Regions from separate parts of the Paenibacillus sp. J22P143 genome, predicted to be linked through region 2. Evidence: a T-box and tRNA genes for the amino acid it is inferred to sense, from the RefSeq annotation. Region 2 holds a T-box; the other holds one or more tRNA genes.

Region 1 (10,437 bases), on a different contig from region 2:
CTAACTCGAAGCCGATTTGCAGGGCGACCGCATTATCTTTCAGCAGCCTTTCAAACTTCCCTCGATAGATACAGCCTTCCTCCGTGACGATAAATTCCGTGTTCCCGAGGTCGGCAAGTTGAATATGCGATTGCTGCGCTAAAGGGTGCCCCAGTGGAGCAATGAAAACGAGCTGTTCTTCTCTTACACTTGTACATGCGAGTGTAGGATCTGCTGGATATTGATCTAAAAGGAGTCCAATATCATAATCCCCTTCTTTTACCTTGGTGAGGATTGAGACTTCGCTGTCAGGGAAAAGTTGGATATTTAGTCCGGGATAAAGTTGCTTTAATTCATGGAGAAAAGGAGGTAAATAGTAGGCTGCCAGTGAGTTAATGGTCCCGATTATTAAAGTTCCGCTCACTTGATTCGCTATCATTTCTTTGGATTGATCAAAAATCTCCAACATTTGCTGCGTTAGCACGAGTAAGCTTTCTCCTGGTAGCGTGAGGCGTAACTGTCGCCCATATCGTTCAATTAAGGGGACACCATATTCACGTTCTAGCTTTTGAATTTGCATAGTTATGCTTGATTGCGCATAGCCCAATTCTTCTGCAGCACGTGTGAAGCTTTTCCTGCGGGCAACTTCCCGAAAGGTGCGGAAATACGTCAGATCCATGTAAGGCCTCGCTTTATTATCAATATTTTTGATGAGTTCTATCATTTATTATAGCTAACTGTGATGGAGACTTCCATGCTAAAGTAAATGTACAAATAAACGAGGCAGGGAGATGGTTATTTTGCTAAAAGTAAAAGACCTACAGGGGATTTATGTACCCATCATCACTCCTTTTGATGAAGAACATGAAGTGGATGCAGCATCCTTTTACAATCAAGCTTATAATTTGTTTCAAGATGAAATAGATGGATTAGTTGTCAATGGGACAACAGGGGAATCACCTACGATTACGAAAGACGAGCTTGGTGTACTGTTCGCTACAGCTCAAGCAGCTCGTAACGCAGCTCATGTTCAGTTGCCTCTTATCGTAGGAACAGGAACGAATGATACATTATCAACGGTTAGAAAAACAGAGGAAGCTGGCAAACTAGGAGCAGAGGCAGCGTTAGTTGTTGTTCCTTATTACAATAAGCCAAGTCAGCAGGGGATCATTGCGCATTTTCGTCGGGTAGCAAGAGTTGGCTTGCCGGTGATATTGTATGATGTTCCGCATCGCACAGGTGTGACGTTAGAGCTAGATACGGTGCGTACCATTCTCGACATGGATGGAGTCATTGGCATGAAAGATAGTACGCCTAACATTGGGCTGGTCACAGAGCTGACGAGAGTGGGCTCTAAACCTGTTCTCTGCGGTGAAGACACGTTACTGTATGCAGCGCTGCAAGCAGGTGCCAAAGGTGTGATGAGTGCTTCAGCGAATGTGGAGACGGAGCGATTTGTTTCATTTATCCGAAGTTATGCACAGGGGGCCTATGAGGAGAGCCGGGAACAATTCGAGGAGTTGCTTCCTCTGATTCGTCTGCTTTTCCAAGAGCCTAATCCAGCTCCGATCAAATGGCTGCTGCACCAACAAGGCATCATTGACTCAGGTGCATTACGGTTACCACTTTTACCTGTGACAGAGGGCTTACAAAAGAGATTAGCTGCCTATTCATAAATGCAAGGAGTTGCTACGCGAAATGGAAAGAACGAGAGTATTTACGGGTTCACCATGGGAACCTGTGGTTGGTTACTGCCGAGCCATACGTGTCGGGGACCGGATTGAGGTTGCAGGTACAACCGCGATGAAGGATGGCGAGGTAGTTGGTGTAGGCAATGCCTATGAGCAAGCACGATTCATTCTTCAAACGATTGAACAGGCGCTTCAAGAGCTTGGTGCACAGCTATCCGATGTGATTCGAACTCGAATGTTCGTGACGGATATTTCGTTGTGGGAAGAGTTCGGTCGGGCGCATGGGGAGTATTTCCGAGATGTGCAGCCTGTGGCGACGATGGTTGAAGTGAAGGCTCTGATTGACCCGCAATTACTGATTGAGATTGAGGTGGAGGCGGTTGTGGCGCAGCGTGAGTTGTAAGTGGTGAAGGGATAGAAGGATAATCAGTGACTATGATAAATTTAAATGGAATTTCGTTTTTTACAGTTAAGTGAAGTTCACTCACATCCACCAGTTAGTCCGCGATTACCTCAGTTCATGAACTAAAAGCGCTACATCCCCAATCACAGCGATGTCAATATTGCTGGCTGAAGAGGAGTAGCGCTTTTTACTTTTGATTTAGCAAGTGAAGAAGTCCACTAACCCACGCGTTTACCTAAAATAATCAAATCACGCTCAACGCCGTCTAACTCGGCGACCCCGGGCAAATGCGCCCAATTGGTGAAGCCAAATTTGCGGAAAAGCTGCAGACTCGGCTCGTTGTGCCCGAAAATAAAGCCTAACAACGATTTCAGTCCAAGCTTGGGACTTGCTTCAAGCGCTTGTTCCATCAAGAATCGACCGATGCCTTGGCCACGATAGGCTTCATCCACATAGATACTGACTTCCGCAGTTGCGTTATAGGCAGGTCGCCCATAAAAGGACTGGAAGCTCAGCCAACCACAAATGCCGCTCTCATTTTCAAGCACCCATAAAGGGCGGAAATCGGTGGAATGCTCATGAAACCAGCGCTCGCGGCTGGCTGTTGTGACTGGCTCTGTGTCTGCTGTAACCATGCGTCCTGCGATCGTTGAGTTGTAGATGCGTACGATTTCAGCTAAATCTTCCAATTGCGCATCGCGGATATGTAATTGCTTCCCCATTGAAGTTACTCCTTTTGCTCTAGCTTAGTTAGTAGTAGTGTTACTCTCAGACAGCGCAGCAAGCTTCAACCAGTATCGGCTGATCGTCTCCGTACCATTGTCCCAATTCATCAAATGGAAATGCTCATTCGGTGCATGAAGATTCTCACCAGGCAATCCAAACCCCATAAGGACAACAGGCGCTTCCAATACGCGTCCTAAAACCTCAACAATCGGAATAGACCCACCACTACGCGTGTAAACCGGCCATTCACCAAAGGTTTCCTCGTAAGCTTCTGCTGCAGCTACCATAACAGGTTCATCTATCGGTGTGATGAAAGGGTTGCCGCGCAATTGACGGTCCAACGAAATGGTCACGCCTGGAAGAACTTGTGCATGAATATGGGCTTCGACCAAATCCATGATTTCCTCAGGTACCTGCGCAGCGACTAGGCGGCATGCGATTTTAGCCGTAGCACGATTCGGAATGATCGGTTTGATCCCCTCACCCTGGAAGCCGCCGCTAACGGATGTGATTTCAAGTGTAGGCCTAGAAGTCGTCTGCTCGTAGAAGGAGAAGCCTTTCTCTCCATAAAGATCGGTAACATTTAAATTCGTGCGAACCTTGTTCTCATCGGGTTCCACTTGCTTGAATGCTTCGCGTTCTTTGCCCGAAAGTTCAATGACACGGTCATAAAAGCCTCTAACAGCTACACGACCGTCCTCATCATGGAAGGAGCTTAGCAGCTTGGATAAAGCGTGAATCGGATTCTGAACCGCACCGCCGAAAAGGCCCGAATGCAGGTCACTATTGGCACCATCGATGGTGATTTCGAATCCTGCTAAGCCGCGAAGCCCATACATAAGCGCTGGCTTGCCAGGACCGTGCATTTGCGTATCGGATAACACGATGGAATCAGCTTGCAATTTAGCGGCATGAGCTTCAACAAATGCAGGGAGGTTCTTACTCGCAATTTCTTCCTCTCCTTCAATGCAGAATTTCACGTTAACCGGAAGCCTCCCATGTGTTTGTAGAAAAGCTTCAACAACCTTCACATAAAGCAGGAGCTGGCCTTTGTCATCTGTACTTCCACGTCCGAACAGCTTATTATCACGGATGATCGGCTCAAAAGGAGGCGTTTCCCACAGCTCTAATGGTTCTGCAGGCTGCACATCATAATGACCATAAATCAGAACCGTCGGTTTGCCTGGCGCGTGTAGCCAATCTGCATAAACCACGGGATGCCCATTTGTTGGCATAATTTCGATGTTTTCAAGTCCGGCCTTTTTCAAAGACTGAGCAGTCCACTCGGCACATCTCAGCATATCCGGCTGGTGCTGAGCTACGGCACTAATGCTTGGTATCCGCAAAAACGCCAAGAGTTCCTCTATGTGTTCAACCTTATGTGTTTGTAAGTAGCTTTTGATCGTTTCAATCATGGCTGTAATCTCCTTTTTCTGCTGCCAATTAGTCTACATCACTTAACTTCCCCAAAAGCAGGGAAATTCCTGCTATTCATTTAAACCGTCACAATTTTATTGTCATGTGGTCAAAAAATGTAGTCACTCCGTTAAGAAGCAACGCAGAGTGTTGGGTTACTAATAAGAGAACCTTAATATGGATAAGCTAAAGGTAACGATCTGAATATAATGGAGTGATGAACATGAACTGGATTTATTGGGCGAAATTGTACGATTCAAAGTTTCAAGCTGGTTGTTTAGCCAAGCGAATGGAAGAAGATTGGTGGATCTATGGGTATGAGTGCCCGCAGGAAGTTGAAGTTTATAAGTCGAAAAAGGGTCGTTTCGGCGTGCGGTATAACACGTAATTGAATGGACAATGCATAAAATTAACGCTTGACTAATCCATCACCGTTAGTGTATATTTATTTTTGTCGCTGTTGAGCGGCACTCATGACGCGGGGTGGAGCAGCTCGGTAGCTCGTCGGGCTCATAACCCGAAGGCCGCAGGTTCAAATCCTGCCCCCGCAACCAAGTTTCATTAGGGCCTATAGCTCAGTTGGTTAGAGCGGTCGGCTCATAACCGATTGGTCGGGGGTTCGAGTCCCTCTGGGCCCATAGCACGAAAACCCTTTGTAAAAGGGTTTTTATTTATTTTTGGGGGATGAAAGAAACCTCGAAATTAGTTGAAAATGCAGTAGAATTCTTTGTCTGGAATCCAAGCATTTCGTATAGATAAATATTTTATCCCAACTCAGAAAATATTTTGGCAATAATATGTAAGCGCTATCTTGACAGCGGTTACATAGAGATGCTAAGCTTGCAATGTGAAGTAACTCAAGGAAGGAACCTTACTTAATGTCACTGCTTCATAAGATTGGGAACAATCCGATAATTGCCGCTGTTCGAAAGGTTGAAGATGTTGAAAGTGCACTTGATAGCCGAGTAGAGAATCTATTCTTCATGGGTGGAAATGTGAAAGAAATCATCCATGCCGTAAGGCTTACGAAGGAAAGTAAGAAAAGTGCTTTTATTCATTTAGATTTAATTCGAGGTTTATCGAGCACGGATAAGGAAAGTGTGGATTTCATCTCCGATTACGTCGGTGCAGATGGAATTGTGACAACTAAAAGTCACTTGATTAAGGAAGCGAAACGGGTCGGCTTATTCGGAATTCTTCACCTGTTTATACTAGACTCATCTGCATTGATGAACGGGTTGAATGTTTCTCAAAACGTACGGCCAGATGGTGTCGAGCTTATGCCAGGTGTTATCTCGAAGATTATCCATACTTTTTCCGAGACACTTACCGACATTCCTGTAATTGCAAGTGGATTAATTGATTCGAAGGAAGAAGTTAAGGAAAGCCTGAATGCGGGTGCGACTTGCCTGTCTGTAAGTGATAAAGCTTTTTGGAATCTTTCTTTTGAAGATCTATTTTAAAACAAATATAATTTCATAATATCTAGTTTGGAGTGAAGGACGAGAGAAAGCTCTAAACAATGAACTAAGAACTTAGGTTCTTTAGGTTTATTGTTTATGCGGCTTTCTTTTTTCTATATATTGATACATTCAAAGGTCACGAATGGGGAGGAACATCCAAATGTAATAGAAAGTACTTATCTTCGAAATCAATGAGTACTTGGCAATTAAGGGAGTATAAGCAAAAGCTCTGAAGAATGGAAACCATATGACTAGTAGAAAGGTTCTGATAAACATATGCAAACATTAGATTATAAGTTTCTCAGGATGGCGGATGTATATTTTTTTGACCTTGATGGCTGCGTTTATCATACGGATCGTCCAGCTTCCGGTGCAAAGGAATTGTTAGAGCAGCTCCGTTGCGATGGAAAGAGAGTGGGATTTATTACTAATAACTCTCGGGAAATGGCTTTTGATATAGCGGAGAAATTGTTGAAGATGGGATTTGAAATTAAACCGGAGGAGATTATAACCGCAACGGATGTTACGGGTTACTACCTAAAAGAACGATACGGTATTCAAACCGTGAAGGTAGTCGGATCGAATGGTCTGGCGCGTTCAATCGAACAATGGGGACATAGGGTTGTTGACATTGCCTCTTCAGATGATGTGGATGTCATTGTAATTGGAAGAGATATTGAATTTACATTCGATAAGCTCCAACAGATTGTAGAATTCGAAGGTATGGGTGCTCGTGTGTTGGCGGTAAACCCCGATTATTTTCATCCCGGTCAGATGGGGAGGAGAGTACCTGAAACGGGGGCTTTAGCCGCTGCTGTCGAGGTAATCATAGATAAGCGTCTGGAGTATGTGGGTAAGCCATCCACGAATATGTTTGATTTTGGAATGCGTCTTTATGGGGTTGAGTCACATCAATGCATCATGGTAGGAGATAACTTGTACACAGATATTGCTGGTGGTAGTCAAGCCGGTATGAGGACCATTTGGATTCGAGGGGCAGGTATGAATCAAACTCTATCTGACAGCGACCTAACCACTCCAAGGCCTAATATGATCGTTGATTCGATGGATGAATTTTTAAATCTTTATAAAAACACGCAATAGTTTTTGATGATTTCAGTTTGGGGGGAGCGAGATTGAAATACCTAAAGTTCAATAAGGTGGTACTTAGTGAAATGGCTAAGGATTATCAATTATATCTTCTCGTATCAATTCCATTATTATATCTGCTCATTTTTAAGTATATACCCATGTATGGTTCTATCATCGCCTTCAAGGATTTTGTTGCATTCAAAGGAATTTGGGGCAGTCCCTGGGTCGGATTGAAGCATTTCGAGCGTTTCTGGAATTCATATGAATTCTGGGCTGTTATGAAAAACACAGTATCGCTTAGTCTGTATGCACTTATTGCCGGATTTTTTCTTCCAATTATATTTGCTTTGAACTTGAATTATATTCAAAATGTATTATTTAAGAAAACCGTTCAGATGGTTAGTTATGCACCGTATTTCATTTCAATGGTAGTAATGGTTGGAATTATCATCCAATTTATGTCTCCTCATACTGGGATTGTTAATAATTTGATGCAGATGTTCGGCATGCAGAAACTTGATTTTATGGGGAACCCGAATTATTTTCAGTCCATCTATGTATGGTCAGGGGTTTGGCAGAATATGGGCTTCGCTTGCATCATTTATCTGGCAGCGCTTTCCGGAATAGATCCGCACCTACATGAGTCAGCAGTTGTCGACGGAGCATCTAAATTACAGCGAATATGGAACATCGATATTCCTGGTATCCTGCCCATTGTTATCATCATGCTGATTTTGAATACTGGGCATTTACTTGATCTTGGTTTCGAGAAAGTCATTTTGATGCAAAATCCTCTCAATTTAGATAAATCAGAGGTCATTGATACGTATGTGTATAAAGTGGGTTTGACTTCGAAAATTCCTAATTATTCTTACGCGTCAGCAGTAGGACTTTTCAAAAATCTTCTAAACATGCTATTGCTGCTGATCGTGAATCATACGGCGAGAAAATTGAAGCAAACCAGTCTATGGTAAGGGGAGATCAAAATGGAACAGGGTGTTTATAAGGACACAAAAGGAGACAAAATCTTTACGATAGTGAATTACACCGTTGTAATTCTATTTTTTCTTACGGTATTGTATCCGGTTATATACATTCTTAGCGCTTCCTTTAGTTCTCCGGCTGCGGTGCTTTCAGGAAAGGTTTGGCTTTGGCCGGTAGATATAGGGCTGGAAGGATATAAAGCCGTATTTAATTCCAATTCGATTCTGATCGGATTTCGTAATTCTTTTTTCTATACGATTGTGGGTACCCTCATTAATTTAATTATAACTGTTATGGCGGCATATCCATTGTCCAGAAACAAATTTCATGGAAAAAATTTCATTATGTTTCTGTTTGTATTCACGATGCTGATTTCTGGCGGACTCATTCCGACTTACCTGCTACTCAAAGATATTGATATACTCAATACACCATGGGCCATGCTGCTTCCAGGTGCTCTCTCCGTGTGGAACATGATTGTTATGCGTACTTATTTCCAAATGACCATACCACACGAAATGTTGGAAGCTTCCCAGATGGATGGTTGTGGAGATATTCGATTTTTAATTAGGATTGTACTACCGTTATCATTTCCTGTATTGGCAGCTATAGGTTTGTTTTATGCGGTAGGTCATTGGAATCAATATTTTAACGCACTTATTTATTTAAATAAGAGCTCACTATACCCGCTGCAAATCGTATTGCGTGATATTTTAATAACGAATCAGATAGATTTGACTATGATGATGGATGCAGAGGAAATGGAGCTTAGGCAGGGGTTGAGTGAATTGCTGAAATATTCCCTAATCGTCGTCTCCAGTTTGCCAATGCTTATATTATATCCATTTGCTCAGAAATATTTTGTTAAGGGGGTTATGGTGGGGTCGTTAAAAGGGTAATTGAAATTAGTAATAAATGCTTTTTAAACATAAAGGGAGGTAACAAACATGAGAAAAAATGTGAAGATTATGTCCTTAATGGTTGTTTGTATGATGCTCATCCTGCAGGCATGTTCGTCGAATTCGTCGAATTCTGGAAAAGAACCCCCTGTTTCAAAAAATCTGACAGAAGCAGGAACATACCCGATTGTCAAAGACAAAGAAACATTAAAAGTTCTTATGCTGGCAAGTCCGCGAGTCGAAAATTACGATACCAATACATTTACTAAGTTTATGGAAGAGAAGACAAATCTGCATGTCGAATTTGAGGTTGTGCCTGTAGCTGGAAAGGACGCCAAGTTGAATTTGGTGCTAAGCAGTGGTGAATATCCGGATATCATCTTAAACTTTAATATCAACGAGGCACAGCAAATCGTTTATGGGGAACAAGGCATATTCCTCCCCCTCAATGATTACATTGACAAGTACGGTGTAAACACGAAGCAATTGTTCAAAGACTCGCCAATTGTTAAGGATGCACTAACCGCTCCTAACGGAAAAATTTACTCGATGCCACGTGGGGGCACATGTTATCACTGTGAAGAAAAAAATAAAATGTGGATATACAAACCGTGGTTAGATAAGCTCAACTTGAAAACGCCGACTACAACAGAAGAGTTTTATCAAATGCTTAAAGCATTCAAAACGCAAGATCCTAATGGAAACGGTAAAGCGGATGAGATTCCACTTGTGAGTTTTAATGGCGAAGCGCCTTTTAACATCGAAATCTTTCTTATGAATTCTTTTCTTTATGCGGATAGGGAAAATAAATACCTGGAATTGAAAAACGGGAAAGTTGATGTCGTCTTCAATAAACCGCAATTCAAAGAAGGATTGCAGTACTTAAACAAGCTGTACAAAGAAGGTTTACTTGCTCCGGAATCGTTTACGCAGGATGTTAACCAATTGAAACTTTTGGTTGATAACCCGAATGCTGCATTAGTTGGTGCCGTTCCAGGCTTGACAAATCCTGGACAAACTGGAGAGACAGGCAAGCGTTGGTTGGATTATGTTGCAATTGCTCCATTAAAAGGTCCGTCTGGCGTGCAGACCACTCCTTATGCGCCGCTTGGTACGCTCGTTTCTGGAGCTGCCGTTATTACTAGTGCAGCTAAAAATCCTGCAGCCGCTTTCAGATGGCTTGACGCTTTCTATAGTTCTGAGGTTCTCTTCCGATCTGTTTATGGCACTGAAGGTATCGGTTGGGCTAAAGCTGATCCTAATGAGCTCAATGTACTCGGAGAACCTGCACAGTGGAAGAGACTGAAGACGAACAATGTTCAGAATGACCATTGGGCAAACAGCGGTACCTACTGGGTGTCATTGAAGCAACGCTATAGTGAATCAGCAGCGAAACCGGAAACCAATCAAGAAGTAATCCTATACAACGCCACCAAAAATAATTACGAGAAGTTCCATGAAAGTAATGATCATGTCGTACCGAAATTGTATTTATCGTTGGATCAAAGTACACAAATTGCCGATCTTGACAAAACCATCAATGATTATGTCTATTCCATGATCGCCAAGTTCGTAACCGACAAAGCAAACATTGACACGGATTGGAACACTTACCTAGACACTCTAAATAAGATGAATTTGAAGAAGTATATTGAAATCAACCAGGCTGCTTACGACGCAAAGAAAGGTAAGAAATAATCGAAGAATAAATACTTAGAACATATCAAATTATGAACACGCCGCTCTTCAAGGGTATCTCGACAATCAGTGTAACTGTGCGGCGT
Region 2 (10,437 bases):
GAGTAGCTAATACACCGTCATATCGGCCTGAATTGAAGGCAGTAGTTGAACAACATTTTCGAATCAAAAATGATATGATCAAACGAATTTTAGGTAAAGCTGGTGCAATTACAAAGGGGAAAAGAGATCCAGGTGACCCTGATCCCTCTGACACAGCAGCAATAACTTTTGACACATTTAATAGAATTATGATTGAACATATACTTGCTTTTAACAAAATGTCACTACCTAGGGATTTTTTAGTTACTCCTGAGATGTTTAAAGAGAACGTAGAACTAACACCAAATGCGTTGTGGGAATGGGGAAAAAAGAGAATGCTTCTGCATGAAAGACCCAGTTCAACCATTCACTATGCCTTGTTACCAAAAGAGACAGCAAAAGTAACCAGATTCGGAATCGAATTTAAAAAACTTTGCTATAGCTGTGAAATCGGAGAGGAGAAGGGATGGTTTGATAGTGAGAGAATCGAAGGGAAATCTAGTGTCACTATCGCTTTTGATTCAAGAAACTGTAGCCAAATCATCGTTCAGTTACAAGATGCAACACTTATTTATTGTAGATTAACACTCAAATATCAAGAATATGAAAATTTATGTTTCGAAGATGTTAAAACAATCTTTGATTTTAGAAGCGAACAATATAAAAATAAATCCAATTCGAATAAACAAACAAAGGCGGAGTTTAATGCTATTTCTTCTAATGCAATAAAAGAGGATGTCAAATTGACCAAAGCTGAAAATGTAGGTAAAAGCAAATCTGAGAAAAAATCGAATAAGCGAGCAAAACGAGTCTATGAAGCAATGAAAAGAAGTTCACAAGCAGCTTTGACGGCAGTTGCTAAAGGAAACGACCATCATGAGTCACAAGTACTACAAACCAATGAGGTGAAAAAGAATAAGCTAAACAGTAACATTAATGATTTTCTAAAAAGTATGTATGAGGAGATGAGTGGTGCATGAATACGAATCCAAATTTAAAAGTGATAAGTGGTCGCCATTGCCAAGCGAAATATAGTGAACAGGTTATCCCGGAGAATCAAGGGAATCCTCACATAGAGGCACTACCCAATCGAATTGAGGATAAAGACATATTTATTAAATTATTTAGCAAACCTGCCTTTAAAGGAGATTTATTTCAAGTTGACATCGAGGATCGACTAGCATTAGTACAACAGATCGGCAAAAGTTTCTGGTTGCCTCCAGCATCTCAGTTTTCAAAATATCGGCAGCTTTACAACATGATAAAAATTGGTTATCAATCAAGGAACCCGTTGTCCCCGGAATATAATAGACAGTATGCGATTGGAATAGAAGAGATATTTGAACATGGTACCGATGACGAAGGAAAGAACCTTGCTGGGGTCTGTCATACTGCCGAAATGTATGCTGAGATTGGTTTGAGTGGCGTTGGTAAAACCCTCGCTCATAAAAAATTGTTCGAGCTATTTCCACAAGTTATTCATCATACCTCTTATAAGGGTAAACCACTTAAACGAACTCAGGTAGTATGGTTGCATATTGAATGTCCAAGTAATAAATCACTTGGTGCTCTATGTCGTAATTTTTACTCACAAGTTGATAGAATATTAGGCACTGATTATTACGAGAAATTCGGAGAAAGGGGGGGCACGATTGAGAAGTTAATAAATAGAATGGTTAAAGTTGCTAATCTTATTAACCTGGGAGTACTAGTCATTGATGAGATCAATAGAGTTCATAAGGCGCATTCTGGTGGCGACGATCGAATGATCGAATTTATTACTGAGCTTACAAATACAATCGGGGTACCTATTATCATTATGGGAACGTTCAAGTCACTATACTTGTTTAAGAATTCATTAGCTAATTCTAGACGTGGTATTCCTGATTCTTACACTGAAAATGTCACAGGTCGCATGTTAGAGGATAGTGAAGAGTGGGAACAACTTATCACAGCCTTGTGGGATTTACAATATACACTAACGAAGACAAAACTTAATGAGGAAATTAAGAAAGTTATGTATTACCATAGCATGGGGATTGCAGATATAACCGTAAAATTATTTATGCACGTTCAATGTCAAGCCATTCTTCAAGGAGGTACAGAAGTTATTACCCCTGGCTTAATTCGTGCCGTTGCAAATAACAGTCTGAGGCTGGTACAACCTTTTTTCGAGGGGATAAGAAGAAATGAGGATGCAGCTTTAGAAAAATATGAGGACGCGAATCCCAATTGGAAAGAATTTAACGAGTATTTAAAAGAGGTTAATCATAGGGTTTATGTACATGGTGATTTAGCCGAACAGCATGAACGGGTGATTCAATCGAAGGAAAGGGAAGAAATCCTAGCTAATCTCATACAATTTGCAAGTAAGCTGGTTGACATCGATAGAGCTGAGTTACTTTCAAGAACAGTGTATGACGCTAGTAGCGGAATGGGAGATGTTAGCTCGATGTATCAACAACTAGCTGATCTAATATATAAACCAGAGCAATCCAAATCGGATAAGGAAAAAGGAAGTTTGAGTACGCTACCAAAACTTGCAAAAATCCAAAAGATAAATCCCTTAATGAGTGAATCAGATCTTAGGTTTATTGTGGATAATGGGGCAATCAAAGAACTTTCTGTTGAGGAATCATTGTTTGAAGCTGGTGTAATTAAAATACCAACAGAATTTATTGGTTAATGAGGAGGAGACAAGTTGATTGTGTCATTTCCAATGATGTTACCTGATGAACTTTTCTATAGCTGCTGTGCAAGGTATCACAATGAAAGTGGTAATGAAGATGTCATGCAAACTCTTAATGATTTGTTTGGAAAACCCCACATGGTCCTTGACCCGACATACCCGAAAGGGTTAAATAACTTTGTAGCCCAAATGAATACTAGCGTCCAAGTTGACCAAATAATCAGAGAGCATACGATTTTCCCTCTATTCGTTCCTTTTCTTGATAAGAGAAGGCTTGATCATTTATATAAGATGTTCAGTGGAGAGGGTAAAAACTACGCAAATCATATTCTGGGAATAAAGAATGATTTAAGAATAATCTCATTTAAGTATTGCCGGATGTGCTTATTGAATGATGAAGTGAGGTTTGGCGTACCCTTTTGGCATAGATCACACCATTTGCCAGGAATACATAGTTGTTTAATTCATCATGTGCCATTAGAGTCACATTGTCCTGTTTGTTCAATACAATTCAGACCCGTAAAGGGGAGTTTAACTCGGCTAAATCGATATTGTGAAAACGGGCACGATTTAACAAAGGTCGTTCGAATAAATAATTCTCGCGACGAGCATCTTGAGCTGATGAATGGGCTAGCACAAGATGTTAGTTTAATATTTCATCTTGATGAAGTTACATATAATTGGAGCGATATATATATATTAGGCTTGAAAGAGCTAGGATATGGTGGATTAAATCGAAATGTTAATTTAAGGAGATTACGGGGGGACATGCAAAAGAAATATCCAGAGTCGTTTCTTGTTCGATTAGGATGTCAATTAGAAAAGAACGGAGATTGGCTTACGAAAATCTATTTAAAGAAAACCTCTAGCTTCCATCCCGTTCAACATCTTTTGATGATTCGGTTCCTGTTTGGTTCTTCGAAGGAATTAATAGCCTGGATAGAAAAAAGTAAAGATAAATATCAAAATATACTTGCTGCATGAAACCACCAGGATCTTCCTGATGGTTTTCTTTTGTGCCAGCATATGCGCTATTCAGGAATTTCAGAATGCAGCAAAAACTTTTTCTATGCTGTGTAGCAATGTAAGAACTTAAACGCCTGTTAGTAAGTTCAGAAGCTAACCTCAGTAGGGCAACTTTCGTTCAAAATATGAGCTTCAAGTAACTCTTCTATATGGGGGGAGCAATTGTGAAATTGTGTACAGGTATTTTTAATAGATTTTACTGTCAGTGTTTTCACTGAACTTCTTACTTTTTCAATAGCTTTAGGGAGTATCCTTTTTAGAAAATCTTCCCTAGATTCGTGGATTTTATCAATGTAGTTATATGTTTTAGGAAGCATACTTTTATTCTTACGTGATCGAATCCTATATAGATCAGTTTTTGCAAGTCTACTAAGTACTGAATTCTTTGATATAGAACGCATTGGATTTTCAATTAGAATATTATGATGCAAAAATTGAATTTTCGTAAGAAGGTCACTATCAAGAGAATCGTATTTAAGGTTACGAGGGCTAGGTTTTCGACGAGGCAAAATTGTTTCCATCCACTCTTTTTCGTGTTTTTTTAGAAAGCGATAACGACTAGAACCAAATTTTACTTGAATCTGTACTCTTGTTAGTCCTGTTTCTTGATCAAGTAACTTTATAAGATCTTGTTTAAGGCGGTCAACATTGTTGAGGTGAACAAAGTGTAAATCGAATTTCCTAATGAATCTATCTTGTTTAAACTTTTTTTTCTTTTCATCTAAATATTTTTTTACTGTAGATTTATTAGATAGTACGACCTTGCTTATTTTAATATATGAATAATTTGAAGTATTATAAAGCTTGTCGACAGTGTTTTTCCATAGAAAACCCATGTCAACAATAGAGTAATGCTCCTCGTCTTCGTACCCCCATTTGCTTTGCCTAGAATAACTCATTCCACAAACTGGACAGGTAAATGATCCAGAAACATAATGATGTATACTACGATTACAAGAGGTAATATTTCTCTTTCCGTACTGCGAGCAAAAACGATTTACACACGGCCATGGCCCACAACCAAATGGTAAAGGATAGGAGTAGGCAACTGTATTATCTAAGAATTCGTTAAGTGATTGAGTGAGAAACAAAATGATTGAAATATAAAAAGGGATGTACTTCGCCATTTGATTAATGGTTAGAAATTCCATAAAAAAAATTCGTGAGTTAACTAATTCTCTCGTAACCCCAAGGATTGAATAAAATTCTTCTCCATGAAAAGAAATTAGATCGTATAAAAAGAGTTTTTTATTAACAGTCCCTTTAAAATTTATGTATCCTTTTAAACCAACGTATGTAAGTATTCTGTTGAGTAATTCTTCTGCATGCAGAGTTGAGGAAGGCTCAGAAAGTTTAATAAGAGAGTTATATATATTTAATATTTGTTTATGAGCTGGTACGTACTCATTGTATGATACCGGATGATGATTGCTACATTGTGGAAGTGAAATCAGCTTCTGATTCCATTTCTCTGCAAATGGTACATTACATTCGCGGCAGTTCGTTAAAAGTGAAACGTGATGAGTTGGGCAAGAGGAAAGAAAATGAAATTGATGGGTACGATGAACATATATTTCTTTATGATTTTTTTCATCTTCACCTATACAGATTGGACAATACCTGATTTTTGGACTGACTAAGTTATTAATGGAAAAATTACACCGTATAGATGGGGTGGTTAAAATTGTACTAAATTCCTTTTTTGATATAAATGGCTTAATGTAAGGGAGAAAAGTGTGATTGTTAATGAATTGTTGTTTCTCTTCACCAGAGAAACATAATCTTTGGAATAGAAATTCCAAATTCCTTGGTAGTACATCTTCATTCTGGGGCACATTTACCGAGAATAATTCTAACTTTGATTTGCGAAAATCACCATTCGTTGAGTCTCTGTGATATCTGTTGAGTAAACTCCTCAAGTCTTCATTCGGATACAAAATTGGGAAATTAATCAGAGTATCCAATCTAAGCACCTTCTTTTATTGATTCATGTATAAGAGTATTGATTTTACATGCATATAAGTATTTATTAGTGCGTTTCTGGTAATAATTATATTAAGTTTAACTAATAGTTTAGTAGAAGGAGATGCAAGAAATATGGAACAAGTGGAGTACATGCTTTGCGATGAGGCAGTTATCACAAACAAGGGATTCTTTTTTAAGGGTAACTACTATACATGTCAATCTGCCTTAAAAAAACAGTTGTTTAGTCCAGAGAACTGCGTGGATCGAAAACTTGTGGAAGTTCTTTACGAGCCACTCTCAACTGAGAGGATTTTACTTAAATTAGAAGACTGGAAGTACTTTTTTGCTTACTTATTGAAAGAGGATGATACTATGACTCGAGAGGATGTAGAGGAGTATCATAGGAAAATACAAATTTTAAAGCAGAACCAGGTAAAGGTAGAGAAAAGAAAAATTCAACGAACAATTATTGTAGCTGACAATAATAATTGCAGTTGAATTCATCAATACTGACTTATTTATATACTTTCAACACTTCACGAATAACACTTTGAAACATAAGAATTTCATTGACCTCAAGCTTACTGAGTACATTAATAATTTCACTTGTAGCTGCTTCATGCACAGATGAAATCGTGTGGAGATCATTTGATTCTGCAGACTTTAATAAATCTGAGAGATTAACAGAAAGACAATCGGCGACTTTCTCAAGATTACTCAATGAAATATTGCGTTCTCCTCGCTCTAACCCACCAATGTAGGTAAAATGAAATCCTGATTTTTCACCTAACTCTTCTTGTGAGAAACCTTTAAGCTTCCTTAGTTCACGGATAGTTTCACCTAAACGAATAAGTAAAGTTGACATTTAGTATCCCACCTTTAGTTAAAGTTTAGATAAGGGATACAAATGTAGTAATGGGTATAAAAGTATTATTTATATAGTGCAATTAAGTATTATATATGTAGTGTTAGTTACTATGCAATCATGTGTAATAATCAAATATTAAGGGAGGCGATTAATTAAAAGAATTAATTAAATTTATTGAGAAAACAATATTATATACGTTTGCGTAGTTTCATATGTTTACTTTATATATAGAATATAAAGACAACCAAGTTGACATTTATTGATTTTGATGTAAAAATGAATTAACTGAATGTTCGAATAAAATTCATTGACGAGAAAGAGTACGCTAATCCCCTTGATCCGCAGAGAGTTGGTGCATGCTGAAAGCCAACGTTCAAGACTTAGCCGAAAATCCTCTCCGAGAAGGAAAGCTGAAGTAATTGAGTAAGCTGACCCGGGTTCCTGCCGTTACAAAGGATGCGTATGATGGTACGTAGTAAGAGGTGTCGTAAGATCATGTTGTACATGATCGTTACGGAACTAGGGTGGTATCGCGAGATGAAATCTCGTCCCTTATGGGGCGGGATTTTTTTGCGTTTTCTACGTTTTCGTCAATGAATGAACTTCAAGTTGTAGTTAAAGAGAGGATGGGAAATATGAGAAAAGTTGATGTGAAAGAGAAGGCAAGGACCAGGGAACTTCGTGTTCTTGAGCAGTGGAAACAGAATGATACGTTCCGTAAATCGATAAAAAATCGCGAGGGGAAACCGAACTTTGTTTTTTACGAAGGACCTCCAACTGCGAATGGAGAGCCTCATATCGGCCACGTACTTGGGCGTGTGATCAAAGACTTCATCGGCCGTTACAAAACGATGTCCGGCTATCGTGTCGTCCGCAAAGCAGGTTGGGATACACATGGACTTCCTGTCGAGCTTGGTGTGGAGAAAAAGCTAGGAATTTCCGGCAAGCAGGAGATTGAAACCTATGGAGTTGCCGAGTTTGTGGAGAAGTGCAAAAGCAGTGTTTTCGAATATGAGAAACAGTGGCGTGAAATGACCGAAGCCATCGGATATTGGACCGATATGGAAAATCCGTATGTTACTCTGACGAACGATTATATTGAAAGTGTATGGCATATTTTATCCACGATTCATCGAAAAGGACTTCTGTATAAAGGTCATCGCGTAAGCCCGTACTGTCCTGATTGTCAGACAACACTCAGTTCTCATGAAGTTGCTCAGGGCTATGAGGATGTCAAAGATTTGAGTGCCACTGTGAAATTCACAAGTCAAATAGGACATGAACATTTCCTAGCATGGACGACAACGCCGTGGACATTGCCTGCAAACGTCGCTTTGGCTGTGAATAAAAATTTGGATTATGTCAAAGTAAAAAAGCATAATGAAGTGTATATCGTAGCAAGTAATCTAGTCGAAAAGGTTATGAAAGAAGACTACGAGATCCTAACCACGCATAAAGGTGCTGAATTCATAGGCACGCCTTATGTGGCACCATTTGGCTATGTAAGTGTGAACAAAGGACATTTCGTTGTAGACGCGGACTATGTAAGCGACACTAGCGGTACGGGGATCGTCCATATTGCTCCCGCACACGGAGAAGATGATTACCGCACCGTTCGCCAACATGAATTGGATTTCGTGAATGTCGTGAATACGGCAGGCCGATACGTGGATCAGATTACGGATTTTGCAGGACGGTTTGTGAAAGATTGTGACATCGATATTGTGAAAAACTTGTCGGAGCGTAATCTCTTGTTCGCTAAGGAACGTTACGAGCATAGCTACCCATTCTGTTGGCGCTGTAAATCGCCGCTTCTCTATTACGCGACAGAGAGCTGGTTCATCCGAACGACAGCAATTAAAGATCAATTGATAGAGAACAACAGTCAAGTTACCTGGTATCCTGCGCATCTTCGCGAGGGACGATTTGGTAGATTTCTGGAAGAACTCGTCGATTGGAATATCAGTCGGAATCGTTATTGGGGGACACCGCTGAATGTATGGGTATGCCAAGATTGCACAGCGGAATATGCGCCAGACAGCCATAAGGATCTCCGGGAGAAGTCGATTCACCCGATCGAGGAAAGCCTTGAGCTGCACAAACCCTACGTGGATGAAGTGAAGCTTCGCTGCACTTGCGACGGTATCATGGATCGAACGTCGGAAGTGATTGACGTCTGGTTCGATAGCGGCTCCATGCCATTCGCCCAGTATCATCAGCCATTTGAGCATACGGAGCAATTCCAGGAGCAGTATCCTGCCGACATGATCTGTGAGGGGATTGATCAAACGAGAGGTTGGTTTTTCAGCTTATTGGCTGTCTCCACACTCTATAACGGGAAAGCTCCGTACAAAGCTGTCCTCTCAACAGGTCATGTACTCGATGAGAAAGGTCAAAAAATGTCCAAGAGCAAGGGCAACGGAATTGATCCATGGGAAATCATCAACGAATTTGGAACGGATTCTTTCCGGTGGGCTTTGTTAGCTGACAGCGCACCTTGGAATAGTAAACGCTTCTCCAAGCAAATCGTAGCCGAGGCAAAATCCAAAGTCATAGATACGATTCATAACACCCATGCTTTCTATGCGTTGTATGCGACACTTGATAAGTATATGCCAGAGGAACATCCGCGGCAGTTCTCTATGAATGTACTGGACCGATGGATCGTGTCGCGATTGAACAGCACGTTGCAGGGGGTTGTGAAGGGGCTGGAGATCAATGATTTCTTAAACCCAGCGAAGCAAATCGAAGCGTTCGTCGATGAACTAAGTAACTGGTACATCCGACGTTCGCGGGATCGCTTTTGGGGGAGCGAGTTAACTGTGGATAAATTATCAGCCTATCAAACTTTGCGCGACGTTTTGCTGACCCTTGCACGAATGATAGCACCATATGCGCCGTTTCTTGCAGATGATTTATACGATAATTTGGGTGGTATGAACAGTGTTCACCTAACCGATTATCCTACGGTGAATGAGTCTATATACGATGTATCGCTTGAAAATGATATGGAAGCTGTGAGACAAATCGTTGAGTTGGCTCGTAACATCCGGAATGAAACGGGAATCAAGACTCGGATGCCGCTGTCTGAAATGCTCATTTCGCTTGAGTGTGAATACAACCTAGACCAATTTGAAGCTATCATCAAGGATGAGATCAATGTCAAAGAAATCCACGTTGTACAGAGTGATGCCGGTTTCGTACGCTTCCTTTTCAAATTAAACTTGAAGACAGCAGGTAAAAAGTATGGGAAGCTCGTGGGACCCGTGCAAACGTATTTGAAACAGTTATCCGCTGCACAAACAAAAGAAGCCATCGATAATGGCTATCTGGATGTTATGGTGGAGGGGGAATCTGTGCATATCTTACTTGACGATTTACTTGTAGAAAAACAAGCGAATGAAGGTTTTGCATCAGCAACGGGTTACCAAATGACAGTTGCCTTAAATACTATAATTACCGAAGAATTAGAACAGGAAGGTATAGTTCGGGAGGTTATACGTACCATTCAGGACTATCGTAAGAAGCTAGGGCTCCCCATCGAAAAACGCATTAATCTCGTCCTCGATGTGGATGAGAAGTTGAAAACAGCATTATTACGGTTTGAGCATCTATTGCAGGAAAACGTACTACTAACCCAAGTTAGATATGCAAAAGAAACCGAAATGGATTCTGTTTCGTGTGGGGAAAATAACTTTGGCTTGCTGATTGAGTAATTTATAGCAAAATAATCAAACTGGCTGCCTGCATACTGGGGCAGCTGTTAAAGTTACGGGCAATAAGGTTGAATATGATAAAAGTTGCTTAATCGGGAAAATTATTGAAGAATTGATCCATTTTTTACAGGAGGAAAATTATGAGAAAGACTGGATTGTGTCTTTTGGTAATGTTTTGTCTAACCTTTTTGAAT

Evidence for each region. The T-box of region 2 lies ahead of ileS (isoleucine--tRNA ligase). A T-box ahead of a tRNA ligase gene usually reads a tRNA of that ligase, here a tRNA-Ile.
Region 1: it encodes a tRNA-Ile, which carries the amino acid that the T-box ahead of ileS (isoleucine--tRNA ligase) is inferred to sense. The anticodon was not compared.

What each region holds. Positions count from the first base shown of each region.
Region 1 covers NZ_JCAUAQ010000004.1:132,187-142,623, reverse strand. The annotation lists gene AC58PQ_RS09835 (LysR family transcriptional regulator) at 1-658, opposite strand, end outside; gene dapA (4-hydroxy-tetrahydrodipicolinate synthase) at 780-1,655, shown strand; gene AC58PQ_RS09825 (RidA family protein) at 1,678-2,073, shown strand; gene AC58PQ_RS09820 (GNAT family N-acetyltransferase) at 2,292-2,795, opposite strand; gene AC58PQ_RS09815 (dipeptidase) at 2,820-4,214, opposite strand; gene AC58PQ_RS09810 (hypothetical protein) at 4,439-4,603, shown strand; tRNA gene AC58PQ_RS09805 (tRNA-Met) at 4,693-4,769, shown strand; tRNA gene AC58PQ_RS09800 (tRNA-Ile) at 4,780-4,853, shown strand; gene AC58PQ_RS09795 (glycerol-3-phosphate responsive antiterminator) at 5,094-5,678, shown strand; gene AC58PQ_RS09790 (HAD-IIA family hydrolase) at 5,955-6,782, shown strand; gene AC58PQ_RS09785 (ABC transporter permease) at 6,815-7,744, shown strand; gene AC58PQ_RS09780 (carbohydrate ABC transporter permease) at 7,757-8,653, shown strand; gene AC58PQ_RS09775 (extracellular solute-binding protein) at 8,702-10,351, shown strand.
Region 2 covers NZ_JCAUAQ010000021.1:7,932-18,368, reverse strand. The annotation lists gene AC58PQ_RS22445 (TnsB C-terminal domain-containing protein) at 1-959, shown strand, start outside; gene AC58PQ_RS22440 (ATP-binding protein) at 956-2,665, shown strand; gene AC58PQ_RS22435 (TniQ family protein) at 2,687-3,652, shown strand; gene AC58PQ_RS22430 (TnsD family Tn7-like transposition protein) at 3,781-5,658, opposite strand; gene AC58PQ_RS22425 (hypothetical protein) at 5,792-6,157, shown strand; gene AC58PQ_RS22420 (helix-turn-helix domain-containing protein) at 6,174-6,524, opposite strand; T-box leader at 6,826-7,083, shown strand; gene ileS (isoleucine--tRNA ligase) at 7,163-10,243, shown strand; gene AC58PQ_RS22410 (hypothetical protein) at 10,384-10,437, shown strand, end outside.